DNA from 2 places in the Brevibacterium sp. K72 genome. Region 1 is predicted to be linked to the other one. Evidence: predicted binding sites of a transcription regulator. Region 1 holds the regulator's gene; the other holds the start of a gene.
The links. The regulator HrcA, encoded in region 1, represses chaperone genes, less so after heat shock. The targets are predictions, from matches to a motif close to TTNGCACTCGNNNNNNNCGAGTGCNAA.

Region 1 (7,279 bases):
GCCATGGCCGCTGCCGGTCTGCGCTGGTACGAGGTGAGCAACTGGTCGAAGAACCCGGACACCCGCTGTGAGCACAACATGGCGTATTGGCGGGGTGCCGACTGGTGGGGCTTCGGCCCGGGTGCGCACTCCCACGTCGGGGGAGTCCGGTTCTGGAACGCCAAGCATCCCCGCGCCTGGTCGGACAGGCTCCTCGCCGGTCACTCCCCGGCGATCGGACGGGAGGTGCTCTCGGAGACGACGCGCGAGATCGAGCGGATCATGCTCGCCGCCCGCATCGACTCCGAGCTGCCCCTCGATTCGCTGGGCCTCGGCAGCGAGGCGGCGATCCGCACCTTCGTCAAGCAGGGACTTCTCGACGCCGCGGCGGTCGCCGACGGCCGGTTCTCCCCGACGCTCCAGGGCCGGCTCATGGCCGACCATATGGTCAGGGTGCTCACCGACTACGTACGGTGACGCCCACCATGACGCCCGACGATGACGTGCGGAAACGGCCTGCGTTCGTCGGAGGGCTCCTGCTAGACTGACTACACCTATCGTGGATGATGTGGTGTACCTTTCGTGGACCCCCGACGGTGCGGAGCAAGCGAGGTGGACGATGTCGAACCCTCAGCCCGAAGATGACCGACACGGCCGACAGGACTCTGCTGTGCCTGGAGCGAATGCGGACCGGGGTTCTGATTCCCGCCCGCCCGGCGTTGATCCGCGTGGAGGCCAGCCGCCTGTTCCGGAGTCGCCAGCACCGCCTCCGTCTTACCTCCCGCCGCAGGCATCCGGGCCGCCTCCGCGCTCGAGACCCCGGCGGCACTCGTCCCGGCGGCCGTCGGGGACGGCAGACCTCAGGCGTCTGGGCAGAGATGCCGTGGGCGCAGCGGCGACGGCTGCTGAGTCCGTGCAACGGTCCGACCTCTGGAAGCGGGGACGCGCGGCGGCGGGAAGCGCTTCACGGGCGGCGGCAGCGAAAGGACGCGCCGCGGCACACACGACTGCGGCGGCCTCGACGACCGCATGGCGTCACGGCAGGGACATGTATGCGGTCTCGAGTCGACTTCCCGGCGAGGGGCACGGCCGCCCGAGTCGGCCGTGGGAGATCCGCACCGCTGCTGTCCTCGGGCTCATCGCGCCGTTGTTCATCGTCCTCGCGATCATCTCGATGGCAGTCACCGGTGGACGCACACTGAGGTCGTTCGGCTGGATGCTGCGCGGCATCGGGGACACGACCGGCGTCGAACCGGTCAACGCCGCTGCCGACATCTCAACGGGCCTGGCGGACGCCCTCGTCGCCTTCGGCATCATTGTGGGGCTCGTGGTCATCGCGGCGTTCTGCATCTATGCGTGGAGAGTGCTCGTGGGGCGCGGTCACGCCAAATGGGTGGCGCTCATCGCTCTCGTCGCCTCACTCTTCGTCCTCACTCCGTTCAGTCCGGTTCTCACCGCAGGGTTTCAGATCTTCGCGACGGCCAGTCTTGTCTTCGCCTTCCTCCCGCGTTCGTCGGCGTGGTTCGTCCACCGCCGGAACAGGCGATTCTCACGGTGAGCCGAAACAGGACCGCCGCCTGCGCAGATGCGCAGACGGCGGGTCCGAGAGTCGGCGGCTCAATGGCCGCAGCTGATCACTTGATGAAGTTGATCGTCAGCGGGAACTTGTAGCCCTCGCCCTTGTTCGCAGCCACGGCGGCGATGATGTAGATGACCGCGTAGACGAGCGGGATGAGGAACGCGAAGTAGACGATGAGGAATCCGAAGCCCATCGTCACGAACGCGAGGATGGTGCCGATGATGCCGAGGACGATCGAGGCGGCGAACGTGGCGATCATGTTCGTGATCCACGCGTTCGTGCCCTGGCGGGCGTAGTCGCGGACGAAGGGCGACTCGTCCTTCTTCACGAGGAACATGATGAGCGGGAGGAAGCCGACGAAGAGCGACCCGATGTTCGTCCACAGCGCGGTGGTCCGCTCGGAGTCGGTGGCGTTCCAGAAGCGCTCGGAGCCCGGACCGTACGCGGACTCGGGCAGGTTGGCGGAGTCGAACATCGCGGGGTTGGCGTGCATCGCGGGCTGGACGCCGTACTGCTGGCCGCCGTAGTTCTGCTGGCCGCCGTACTGCTGGCCATAGCCCTGCTGCGAGCCGTACTGCTGAGCGCCGTAGTTCTGCTGGGAACCGTGCTGCTGCTGGCCGCCGTAGCTCTGCGGCTGGCTGCCATACTGGTTCTGCTGGGAGCCATAACCCTGCTGACCGTAGCCCTGCTGCGAACCGGAGTTCTGCTGGGAGTCGTACTGCTGCTGCGAACCGGAGTTCTGCTGCGGCTGCTGGCTGTAGGGCTGCTGGGGTCCGGACGCCTGGGTGTAGTTCGGAGGCATCGGACGCGACTGGTTCGGCTCTCCGTTCGGAGGCTGCGGGGAGTTCGACATGAGGGTCCTTTCGAGAAGCTTCTGCACTTCCACCCTAGACCAGCGGCCCCAGCCGAAGGGTGGGAGCGGCGTTCCAAGTTCGTCACAACTGCCTCGGAGCCGGGCCCTTGCGACTGCCTCGGAGTCGAAACCGCAGCGACCTCAGTCCCCGCAGCGACCTCAGTCCACGCAGCCCCGCAGCGAACTCAGACCCCTCAGTCCACGGTGACGAAGTCGATGAGCTCCTCGACCCGGCCCGAGAGCGTCGGCTCGACATCGGCGATCGTGCTCACGGACCTGAGGATCCGCACCCATCCGGCGGCGACGTCCTTGTGATCGGCGTGCGGCCAGCCGATGCGGCGCAGTATCCCCGTCTTCCAGTCCTCTCCGCGCGGGACGGTCGGCCATGCGGCGATGCCGACGACGTGCGGCTTGACCGCCTGCCAGATGTCGACGTACGGGTGGCCGATGATGTGGACGACGTCGCGGTAGCGCGGATCGGAGCGGACCGCCTCGGCGATCTTCGACTCCTTCGTCCCGGAGACGAGATGGTCGGCGAGGATCCCGACCCGATGCTGCCGGTCCGGGCCGAACTCGGCGAGCTTGTCGGCGACGTCGTCGAGTCCGCCGAGGGGTTCGACGACGACGCCTTCGATCCGCAGGTCGTCGCCCCAGATCTTCTCGACGAGCTCGGCGTCGTGCTTGCCCTCGGCCCAGATCCGCGACCCCCTGGCCACCCGCGCCTTCGCGCCGACCACGGCACGTGAGCCCGAGGCTGTACGACCGGGGGCAGCCGGCTTGCGCTTGGGCAGGCGAAGGTCGACAGGCTCGCCCTCGAGGAGGAAGCCGGGGCCGAGCGGAAATGACCGGACAGCGCCGCGGCGGTCCTCGAGTTTGACGACGACGCCGCCCGTCGTCTTCTCGGCACCGACGACGGCGCCGACGAAACCGCTCATCGCGTCTTCGAGCACCATGCCGAGGCCGACCTCGACGGGGCGGGACTTCTTGGGCCGGTGCGAGGACGGCGACGAACCGGAGAGCACGTCCGAACCATAGCGATCAAAGGCATTCACAGCCCACCAGCGTAGTGAATGCGCAGGGCCGATCCGCGCTGACCCGCGGGTGGGGCGGCGGAAAGTGAATTCACCGGAGAAGAGGCGTAGAATTGGCACTCGGACTATTCGAGTGCCAAATTCCGGGAGGAGTCGGATGAACGACAGCAGGCGCGCGCAGGTGCTCCGTGCGATCGTCGAAGACTTCGTGGCCACGAACGAACCCGTGGGGTCGAAGGCGATCGTGCAGCGGCACACCCTCGGGGTGTCGCCCGCGACGATCCGCAACGACATGGCTCAGCTCGAGGCCGAGGGATACATCGCCCAGCCGCACACCTCGGCGGGGCGCATCCCCACCGACCTCGGCTACCGCATGTTCGTCGACCGCATCGACGAGTTCAAACCGCTCAGCGCCGCCGAGCGCCGCGCGATCATCCAGCTCGTCGAAAGCGAATCCGACCTCGACGGGATGCTCGACCGCACGGTCCGCCTGCTCGCCGGGCTCACCCACCAGGTCGCGCTCATCCAGTACCCCATGGTCTCGCAGGCCAGGGTCAAGCACATCGAGGTCGTCGGTCTCGCCGCCGGCCGGATCCTCGTCGTCCTCATCACCGACGCGGGCCAGGTCGAGCAGAAGATCGTCGGCCTCGCCGAGGCGGTCGATGAGGAGGATCTCGCCCGCATCCGTGAGCGGATCAACGCCGAGTTCGCCGGCCGGAAGCTCTCACGCATCGACCTCGGCGAGGCCGCCGGAGCGGCGGAGTCGGATCACGCCCCTGCCGAGGGCATGGCCGAAGTCCCAGGGGGAGAGGCGACGTTCGCCCGCCTCCGCGACGCCGTCATCGATCTTGTCGCCGCGACCCGCGAAGAGCGGATCATCATGGCCGGCACCGCGAACCTCGCCCGCTCGGGCAAGGAGTTCGGCGAGCAGATGGCCCCGATCCTCGAAGCCTTCGAAGAGCAGGTCGTCCTCCTCAAGCTGCTCACCTCGATGGCCGAGGACCACGCCGAGATCAGTGTCCGCATCGGCCGTGAGAACACTCACGAGTCCTTCAGCTCGACATCCGTCGTCGCCGCCGAATATGGTCATGTGGCAGGATCCTCGGCCCGCCTCGCCGTGCTCGGTCCGACCCGCATGGACTATCCGACGACGATCTCGGCCGTGCGCGCCGTCGCCAAATACGTGTCCTCCGCCCTCGAACGGGGATAGGCGAGGCCTCACCGGCGGGCGCAGCGCCCGTCGCCCCAGACAGTCCCACCTGACAGACAGTTCCACACACCACGATCACCATCAGGGAGAGAGAAGTTTCAGTGGCCGATCACTACGAAACACTCGGAGTGTCCAAGGACGCTTCGGCGGCTGAGATCAAGAAGTCGTACCTCAAGCTGGCCCGGAAGTACCACCCCGACGTCAACCCCGGCTACGACGAGGAATTCAAGTCGATCTCACTCGCCTACGAGGTCCTCTCCGATCCGCAGAAGCGCCGCAACTACGACATGGGCGGCGGCGAGAACGGTCAGGGCTTCCCTGCCGGCGGCTTCGGCGGCTTCGGCGACATCTTCGAGACCTTCTTCGGCGGCGGGGGCGGCTCCGCCGGTGGTCCGATCCCGCGCACCCAGCGCGGCAAGGACGCCCTCGTCGGCGTCAACATCGATCTGCGCACCGCGGCCTTCGGCGGCACCGTCGACCTCGACGTCACCACTGCGGTCGTGTGCGAGACGTGCAGCGGCGCCGGCACCCAGGACGGCACCTCGATCGAGACGTGCTCGCTGTGCCACGGCTCCGGCAGCATCCAGCGGATGACCCGCACCCTGCTCGGTCAGATGGTGACGAACCAGACGTGCAACCAGTGCCACGGCTTCGGCACCGTCATCCCGCACCCCTGCCTCAACTGCCAGGGCGACGGACGCGTGCGCAAGCAGCGGACGATGAAGATCCGCATCCCCGCCGGAGTCTCCGACGGCACGCGCATCCAGCTCTCCGCCCAGGGCGAGGTCGGCCCTGGCGGCGGTCCCGCCGGTGACCTCTTCGTCGAGGTCATGGTCACCCGCCATGAGGTCTTCCGCCGCGACGGCGACAACCTCCGCGCTGCCGTCTCGGTGCCCATGACCGCGGCGGCGCTCGGCGCCCGCATCCCGTTCGAGACCTTCGACGGCACCCAGGACCTCGACATCGAACCCGGCACTCAGTCGGGCACGGTCGTCAGGCTTCCGGGCCTCGGCGCGACCCGCCTGCGGACCGAGACCCGCGGGGACCTCCTCATCACCGTCGAGGTCACCACGCCCGACAGGCTCGACGACGAACAGCGGGAGCTGCTCGCCCGACTCGCGACGGTCCGCGGCGAGGAGACACCGCGCGCGCAGATCACGACCGAGAACCGCGGCATGTTCTCCCGCATGCGTGAGAAGTTCGCCGGTCGGTGAGCCTCCCGGTCTTCCATTCCCCGCAGGCCGCCGAGGCGGTCGCCGGTTCCGCGCTCACGCTCGGTGAGGACGTCGCCGGGCACGCCGTGCGCGTGCGCCGGATCGGCCCCGGCGAGGAGATCGACGTCGTCGACGGGCACGGGGTCCGCGCCCGCGGAACCGTGAGCACCGCCTCGGCGACTGCACTCGTCCTCGACGTCACCGAGGTCACCCGGACTCCCGAGCACGGACCTCGGCTCGTCCTCGTCCAGGCGCTTGCGAAGGGCGACCGCGACCTCCAGGCGATCGAGGCGGCCACCGAGATCGGCGTCGACGAGGTCATCCCATGGGCGGCCGAACGCTCGATCGCCGACTGGCCGGCGAAGAAGGCCGCGAAGATGGCCGCGAAATGGGAGAACCTCCTCACCGCGGCCTCCCTCCAGTCGCGGCGCTCGCGCTTCCCCGTCCTCGGGGAGCTCGCACGCGGCACGGGACTGGCCCACCGCCTCGGCGAGGGGACCGGGGATTCCGCTGCAGCCGACCCGGGTGGGGAGGCGATCTTCGTCCTCCACGAAGCCGCGGCGACCCGCCTGACCGCGCAGCTGCGGGACCTCGATGCGGGCAGCACCGAGCGCATCGTCCTCATCGTCGGACCCGAAGGCGGGATCACCGAGGCCGAGCTCGAGGCCCTGCAGGGGATCGGGGCGCGCACCGTCGTCCTCGGCGACACCGTCCTCCGGTCCTCCTCGGCGGGACCGGCCGGACTCGTCCTCGCGCAGAATTCCCTGGGCCGCTGGTGACGAACCGGACTACGATAGAAGCTGACCTGTCCTCACCTCGGGTGAGCGCGCGACGCTCCGCCTGAGTGACCTACGAACGAAGGACCATTCTGGACACCTCCACCGATTCATCGACCGCAGCGGACTCGGCGTCCTCGGAGACCGTCCGCCTCGTCATCCCGGACTCGATCGACCTCGTCGAGTTCTTCGGCCCCGGAGAGGCGAACCTCCGCACGCTCGAGAGGGTCTTCTCCGGACTCGACCTCCACCTGCGCGGCAACCAGCTCCAGGCCGCCGGCGATCCCGACCAGGTGAGCTCGTTCGTCACCGTCATCGGTGAGCTGAAGAAGCTCCACCAGTCGGGCCATCGCATCGATGAGGAGACGATCGACCGCGTCGCCTCGTTCTCCTCCGAGGGCAAGGCGGCCTCGGCGGTGATGGGCACGAACATCCTCTCGACCCGAGGGAAGTCGATCCGCCCGAAGACGATGGGCCAGCACGACTACGTCAAGGCGATCCGGAACAACACGATCACCTTCGGCATCGGCCCGGCGGGCACGGGCAAGACCTATCTGGCGATGGCCATGGCCGTCAACGCCCTCCAGAACAAGGACGTCTCACGGATCATCCTCACCCGCCCGGCCGTCGAAGCCGG
Region 2 (7,279 bases), 830 kb from region 1:
CGGTCTCGGGTCTGCCGAGTGATCGCTTCAGCTTCGAGGGGTTCATCCCTCGCAAGTCGGGGGCGCGGACTGCTCTGTTCGAGGAGCTCGCGAGCGAGAAGCGCACGATGGTCTTCTTCGAGAGCCCCCACCGCATCGCCGAGACGATGGACGACCTGCTCTCCGTCATCGGTCCCGACCGCCCGATGAGCATCAGCCGGGAGCTGACGAAGACGTTCGAGGAGACACTGCGCGGAACCGTCGGGACGCTGCGCGAGCTCGCCGCAGACGGGCTGCGCGGCGAGCTCACACTCGTCCTCGCCGGCGCCACCGAGGTGGAGACGGCTCCGGAGGACCACCTCGGCGAGATGGAGACCCTCGTCGCCTCGGGGGTGAGGGCGAAGGAGGCGGCCGGGCAGATCGCGAAGCGCTTCGGTCTGTCCAAGCGCGAGATCTACGAGGCCTGGCTCCACCGCGAGTAAGCGGTGACTCGAGTGCGGGCGGCTGGGAGTCGACCCGTGCTCGGGTCGGTGCGATCGGCTCGGGGTCTCGGGTCTGTGCTGAATCACTCTCCGCCCGTGGGGTCGGGTGTCGAACCGACCGATCGGGCAGAATGCGACTCACTTCGGGTTGAGGGCTTTCGGCTCGGAGGCGCGGGCCCCGGCACACCGCCACCACGCGCGTCCCCACGTCGCCCGCGCCCACGAGCCGAACCGCGGCAAGCGGGGCGTCGCGCGTCATCTAGACTGAGTTGCCTATGGGTTACTACGTGACAACAGCCATCGCCTACCCCAATGGGGCCATCCACATCGGGCACGCGTACGAGTACATCGCCGCCGACACGATCGCGCGGTTCAAGCGCCTCGACAACCACGACGTGTTCTTCGCCACCGGCACCGACGAGCACGGCCTGAAGATGCTTCAGGCGGCGAACAGGCTGGGGATCACGCCCAAGCAGCTCGCTGACGACAACGCGAAGAACTTCCGCGACACGCAGCTCGCGCTCGGCTCGACCTTCGACCGGTTCATCCGGACCACCGACCCCGACCACTACGCCGCCTCGCAGGAGATCTGGCGTCGACTCGAAGAGGCCGGCGACATCTACCTCGACTCGTACTCGGGCTGGTACTCGGTGCGCGACGAGGCGTTCTACACCGAGGACGAGACCGAAGTCGTCGACGGCGTGCGCCTGTCGAAGGAGACCCGCACCGAGGTGACCTGGACGGAGGAGGAGTCCTACTTCTTCCGCCTCTCGAAGTACCAGGAGCCCCTCCTCGAGCTCTACCGCGATCACCCCGAGTTCCTCGGCCCCGACTCCCGCCGCAACGAGGTCGCCTCGTTCGTCGCCTCCGGCCTCAAGGACCTCTCGATATCGCGCACGACCTTCGACTGGGGCGTGCCCGTGCCCGGCAACGACAAGCACGTCATGTATGTGTGGATCGACGCCCTGACGAACTACCTCACCGCCGCCGGCTTCCCCGACGACTCCGAGGCGTTTGCCAAGTGGTGGCCCGCCGACGTCCACATCATCGGCAAGGACATCATCCGCTTCCACAGTGTCTACTGGCCCGCGTTCCTCATGTCCGCCGGCATCGAGCTGCCCCGTCGCGTCCACGCCCACGGCTTCCTCTTCAACGCCGGGGAGAAGATGTCGAAGTCCGTCGGCAACGTCGTCGACCCCATCGACCTCGTCGACGCATTCGGTCTCGACACCGTCCGCTTCTTCCTCTTCCGCGAGTTCTCCTACGGCCAGGACGGCTCGTACACGAAGGACTCGATCATCACCCGCATGAACGCCGACCTCGCCAACGAGTACGGCAACCTCGCCCAGCGCTCGCTGTCGATGATCGCGAAGAACTGCGACGGACAGGTGCCGCAGCCCGGCGACCTCACCGAGGCGGACGAGTCCCTGCTCTCCCTCGCCCGCGGCACCCTCGAGACCGCCCGCCGGCACGTCGACACCCAGAGCCTCCACCTCTACGTCGACGCGTGCTGGAAGGTCCTCAGCGAAGCCAACCGCTACTTCTCCGCGCAGGAGCCCTGGAAGCTGAAGAAGACCGACCCCGAGCGCATGGCCACCGTCCTCTGGGTGACGATCGAGGTCGTGCGCATCGTCTCGATCCTCATCCAGCCCGTCATGCCCGAATCCGCAGGGAGGATCCTCGACCTCCTCGGCGTCGCCGAAGGGTCCGCCGAGGCGGGCGCGAAGGTTCTGCCCACCGCGATCGAGACCGGCACCGGTGCCGAGGTGATGGACACCGTGACCGCGAGTGCCGCCGTCGGCGTCGCCGCCGGAGCGGGATTCGCCGGTGCCGGCATCGCCCCGGCCGCCGCTGAGACCGCCGAGGGCGGGGTGTCGGCCGCCGACGTCGACCCCCGCTCGTTCGCGGCCATCGACTTCCCGCTCGTGCCCGGCACCCCGCTACCCAAGCCCGAACCGGTGTTCCCGAAGTTCGTGGAGGAGACGGAGTAATGGCCTCGCGCGCTGCCGGAACGTACCCGCCGGTGCCCGAACCGCTGCCCCACCCGATCGTCGACACCCACACCCACCTCGACATCGGCACGGGCGTGCGCCTGCCGCTCGGTGCCGGCGAACCCTCCCCGGAGGTCACCCCGTCCGATGACGAGGAGTTCCCCGATCTCGACTTCTTCTTCGACACCGCCGAGGCGGCCGGAGTGCGCCGGATCGTCCAGATCGGCTGCGACCTGCCCGCCGCCCGCTGGACGACCGCGCTCGTCGCCTCCCAGTACGCAGGACAGGGGAATGCGGCCCTGGCCGCCGCGGCGAACGTCGACCCTGCCGTCGCCGCCCGGGTGCCGACACCGCCTGTCACCGGGCGGACCTGGATGCTCGGGGGAGCGGCGCTCCATCCGAACGAGGCCCCGCGGCTGGCAGAGCGCGGCCTCCTCGACGATGCGCTCACCGAGATCGAGACGCTTGTGACGAGTGAGGACCGGATGCGCGTGGTCGGGGAGACCGGCCTCGACTACTTCCGCACCGGTGAGGACGGCATCGCCGAGCAGCAGCGGTCGTTCCGGGCGCATATCGAGATCGCCAAGCGGACCGGCCGGGCCCTGCAGATCCACGATCGTGAGGCCCATGCCGACGTCCTGCGCATCCTCCGCGAGGAGGGGGCGCCCGAGGTGACGATCTTCCACTGCTTCTCCGGCGACGAGGCGATGGCCCGCGAATGCGCCGAGCACGGCTACTTCATGTCGTTTGCCGGCAACATCACGTTCAAGAACGCCGATGAGCTGCGCCGGGCCGCCGCGAGCGCCCCGCTCGAGCTCCTCCTCACTGAGACCGACGCCCCCTTCCTCACCCCTCATCCCTACCGCGGCAAGCCCGGCGGCCCCTACCTCACCCCGATCACGGCCAGGATGCTCGCCGAGGTGCGGGAGATGGACGCCGGTGACCTCGCCGAGGCGGTGTGGGCGAACGCGGAGACCGCGCTCGGCAGCTGGGACTGAGCCCCCGCCTCGGCGAGGGTGAGGGCCAAGATCACGGTCGTTATGGACGTCACATCACGGTCGTCGGTCGTGCCGTGGATGACGTCTGACCTGGACGGATGCCGACTGCTGTGAACCCCGGAAATCCGGGAGTCTGAGAGATTCCTGTTACGGTTTCGTAATCTTTTGCAAGCGATGTAACGAATCGGTTACAGTGGATGAGTCGCAAACAGCTGATCAACTCTGCTCGGGGATATTTCTGTGATTGATTTTCTCAAGAACCGCAAGGTGCAGATCGCCGCACAGGCGGTCGTCATCACCGGACTCGTCGGTGGCACCGGTGCCGTGCTCACCATGAACAAGCCCGTCACCCTCGAGGTGAACGGCAAGGCCGAAGAGATCCGCACCTTCGGGGGAACCGTCGGTGAGATCCTCGACAGCCAGAACATCGAGCTCGAGAAGCGCGATGAGGTCAAGCCGGGTGTGAACACGAAGATCGACCGCGATATGACGGTCACGGTCAACACCGCCAAGGACGTCGCGCTCACCGTCGACGGCAAGAAGACCGACGAGTGGACGAACGCGAACACCGTCGGGCAGGCTCTCGCCGACCTCGGCGTCGAAGCCAAGGATGCCGAGCTCAGCGCCGAAGCCACCGACAAGCTCAAGGTCGACGGCGAGACGAGCATCGACGTCACCACCGCGAAGGCGCTCACCGTCGTCGCCGACGGTAAGGACCACAAGGTCACCGCGCCCGTCGACACCGCCGGCGCCGCCCTCAAGGAAGCCGACATCAAGCTCGACAAGGACGACTACCTCTCCGTGCCGATGAGCGCATCCGTCACCGACGGTCAGGTCCTCACCGTCAACCGGGTGGAGAACAAGACCGTCAAGGAGAAGCAGGACATCGAGCCCAAGGTCGAGAAGAAGAAGTCGGACTCCCTCTTCGTCGGTGAGACGAAGGTCGAGGAGAAGGGCAAGGCCGGGCAGAAGGAAGTCGAGTACCAGGTCAAGATCGTCAACGGCGAAGAGGTCGAGAAGGAGAAGAAGGGCGAAAAGGTCCTCTCCGAACCGAAGGCCAAGGTCGTCGTCGAGGGCACGAAGAAGAAGGAGAAGCCCTCCTCGAACGACTCGGGCTCGGGCTCCGGCTCGGGATCCGATGACAGCGGAAGCGGCTCCGGCGGAGGCTCCGACGACGGCGGCTCGAGCTCCGGTGGCGGCGGTTCGATGACGACCGAGGAGATCAAGGCGATGCTCGGCGGACCCGGCTCCAAGTGGTACCAGGTCGCCAAGTGCGAGTCGAACTTCAACCCGCGCGCCGTGAACAAGCAGAACAACGCCCACTTCGGCCTCTTCCAGTTCAAGCTCGCCACGTGGCGCAGCGTGGGCGGTTCGGGCAACCCGATCGACGCCAGCCCGCGCGAGCAGTTCGACCGTGCGAAGAAGCTCCAGGCCAAGGCCGGCTGGGGACAGTGGGCCTGCGCCTGAGCTCAGCGCTGCGGCGCTGACCGAGCGCCGGCACCAGCCGACCGTCCGCGGTCGCAGCCGAGATGAGCGCACCGATGAGGGACTCCGGATCCGTCCGGGGTCCCTCTCGCGCATTCATGGGCTTGCGCGTCCCGCCGAGGTAGCGGTGCTCGGGCCGTGGCCCTGCGGTAGCGTGCCCTGGCCGCCGAGGCGGGGGTGCGGGCCGCCGAGGTGGCGGTCCGCGCACCCCGAGGCTGAGCTTTCCCCGAGAGCCCCGCGAAATCTTGGCACTCGAGTTGACCGAGTGCTAAAGGAGTCATAGAGTCGCATTAGCACTGACACTCAGTGAGTGCCAGTTTCATCGGACGGTCGAACTCCTCGGCACCCGCGACGACGAGAGGTTCCTCAGGCGCACGCCGCCGTCTGACTCCACCAGTATCGAACCCAGCGAAGGGAGAGAGCCCGATATGTCGGTCTCCATCAAGCCACTCGAAGATCGGATCGTCATCCGTCAGGTCGAAGCCGAGCAGACCACTGCCAGCGGTCTGGTCATCCCCGACACTGCCAAGGAGAAGCCGCAGGAAGGCGAAGTCGTCGCAGTGGGCCCCGGCCGCGTTGCTGACAACGGCAACCGCGTTCCCGTCGACGTCGCTGTCGGCGACAAGGTCATCTACTCGAAGTACGGCGGCACCGAGGTCAAGTACGCCGGCGAGGAGTACCTCGTCCTCTCGGCCCGCGACGTGCTCGCCGTCATCGGCTGAATCCCCTGAACGACTCTCAAGACAGGAGGACGAATGCCTAAGAATCTGGAATTCAACGACGAGGCCCGTCGTTCACTCGAAAAGGGTGTCAACACTCTCGCTGACACCGTCAAGGTGACGCTCGGACCCCGCGGCCGCAACGTCGTTCTCGACAAGAAGTGGGGCGCACCCACGATCACCAACGATGGCGTGACCATCGCGCGTGAGGTCGAGCTCGACGATCCCTACGAGAACCTCGGCGCACAGCTGGCCAAGGAAGTCGCCACCAAGACCAACGACATCGCCGGTGACGGAACCACCACTGCGACCGTCCTCGCCCAGGCCTTCGTCAACGAGGGTCTGCGCAACGTCGCCGCGGGCGCCGCTCCCGGTGCCCTCAAGCGCGGCATCGAGACCGCCGTCGAGGCCGTCTCCGACGAGCTCGGCTCCATCTCCCGCGATGTCGCCGGCTCCGAGGAGATCGCCCACGTGGCCGGTCTGTCCGCCCAGTCCGAGGAGATCGGCGCACTCATCGCCGATGCCTTCGAGAAGGTCGGCAAGGACGGCGTCATCACCATCGACGAGTCCCAGGCCTCCGATGTGGAGCTGGAGATCACCGAGGGCATGCAGTTCGACAAGGGCTACCTGTCCCCGCACTTCGTCACCGACGCCGACCGCCAGGAAGCCATCCTGGGCGATGCGCTCATCCTCATCAACCAGGGCAAGATCTCCAACATCCAGGAGCTCCTGCCCGTCCTCGAGAAGGTTCAGCAGGCCGGCAAGCCGCTGTTCATCATCGCCGAGGACATCGAGGGCGAGGCACTGTCGACGCTGGTGGTCAACAAGCTGCGCGGCATCCTCAACGTCTGCGCGGTCAAGGCTCCCGGATTCGGTGACCGCCGCAAGGCCATCCTCGAGGACCTCGCCGTCCTCACCGGCGGCCAGGTCGTCACCCCGGACATGGGCATGAAGCTCGACCAGGTCACCCTGGACGAGCTCGGCAATGCCCGCACGATCACCGTCACCAAGGACACCACCACCATCGTCGATGGTGCCGGTGCCGATGACGCTGTGGCCGGGCGTGTGGCCCAGATCCGCTCCGAGATCGAGAACACCGACTCCGACTGGGACCGCGAGAAGCTGCAGGAGCGCTTGGCCAAGCTCTCCGGCGGTGTCGCCGTCATCAAGGTCGGCGCCGCCACCGAGGTGGAGCTCAAGGAGCGCAAGCACCGCGTCGAAGACGCTGTGTCCGCGACCCGTGCTGCCATCGAGGAGGGCGTCGTCGCCGGCGGCGGTTCGGCTCTCATCCACGCCGCCAAGGTCCTCGACGGCAAGGACTTCGGCCTCGACTACGACGGTGCCACGGGCGTGGAGATCGTCAAGCGCGGAATCGTCCAGCCGCTGCGCTGGATCGCCGAGAACGCCGGTCAGGACGGCTACGTCGTCGTGTCCAAGGTCCAGGACCTCGAGTCCGGCCAGGGATACAACGCCGCCACCGACTCCTACGGCGACCTCATCTCCGCAGGCATCATCGACCCGGTCAAGGTCACCCGTTCGGCTCTGCGCAACGCAGCGTCGATCGCGGCCCTGGTGCTCACCACCGAGACCCTGGTCGTGGAGAAGAAGGACGACGAGGACGAGGA

Region 2: the regulator HrcA is predicted to act here: its motif matches at 5,181-5,207, upstream of groES (co-chaperone GroES).

Annotation. Positions count from the first base shown of each region.
Region 1 is NZ_CP191582.1:3,117,831-3,125,109, reverse strand. It holds gene hemW (radical SAM family heme chaperone HemW) at 1-456, shown strand, start outside; gene ACQ1RG_RS14160 (hypothetical protein) at 893-1,537, shown strand; gene ACQ1RG_RS14155 (DUF4870 domain-containing protein) at 1,614-2,411, opposite strand; gene ACQ1RG_RS14150 (DUF3097 domain-containing protein) at 2,606-3,463, opposite strand; gene hrcA (heat-inducible transcriptional repressor HrcA) at 3,600-4,652, shown strand; gene dnaJ (molecular chaperone DnaJ) at 4,754-5,866, shown strand; gene ACQ1RG_RS14135 (16S rRNA (uracil(1498)-N(3))-methyltransferase) at 5,863-6,645, shown strand; gene ACQ1RG_RS14130 (PhoH family protein) at 6,711-7,279, shown strand, end outside.
Region 2 is NZ_CP191582.1:128,360-135,638, reverse strand. It holds gene rsmI (16S rRNA (cytidine(1402)-2'-O)-methyltransferase) at 1-461, shown strand, start outside; gene metG (methionine--tRNA ligase) at 737-2,452, shown strand; gene ACQ1RG_RS00645 (TatD family hydrolase) at 2,452-3,450, shown strand; gene ACQ1RG_RS00640 (resuscitation-promoting factor) at 3,691-4,917, shown strand; gene groES (co-chaperone GroES) at 5,364-5,657, shown strand; gene groL (chaperonin GroEL) at 5,691-7,279, shown strand, end outside.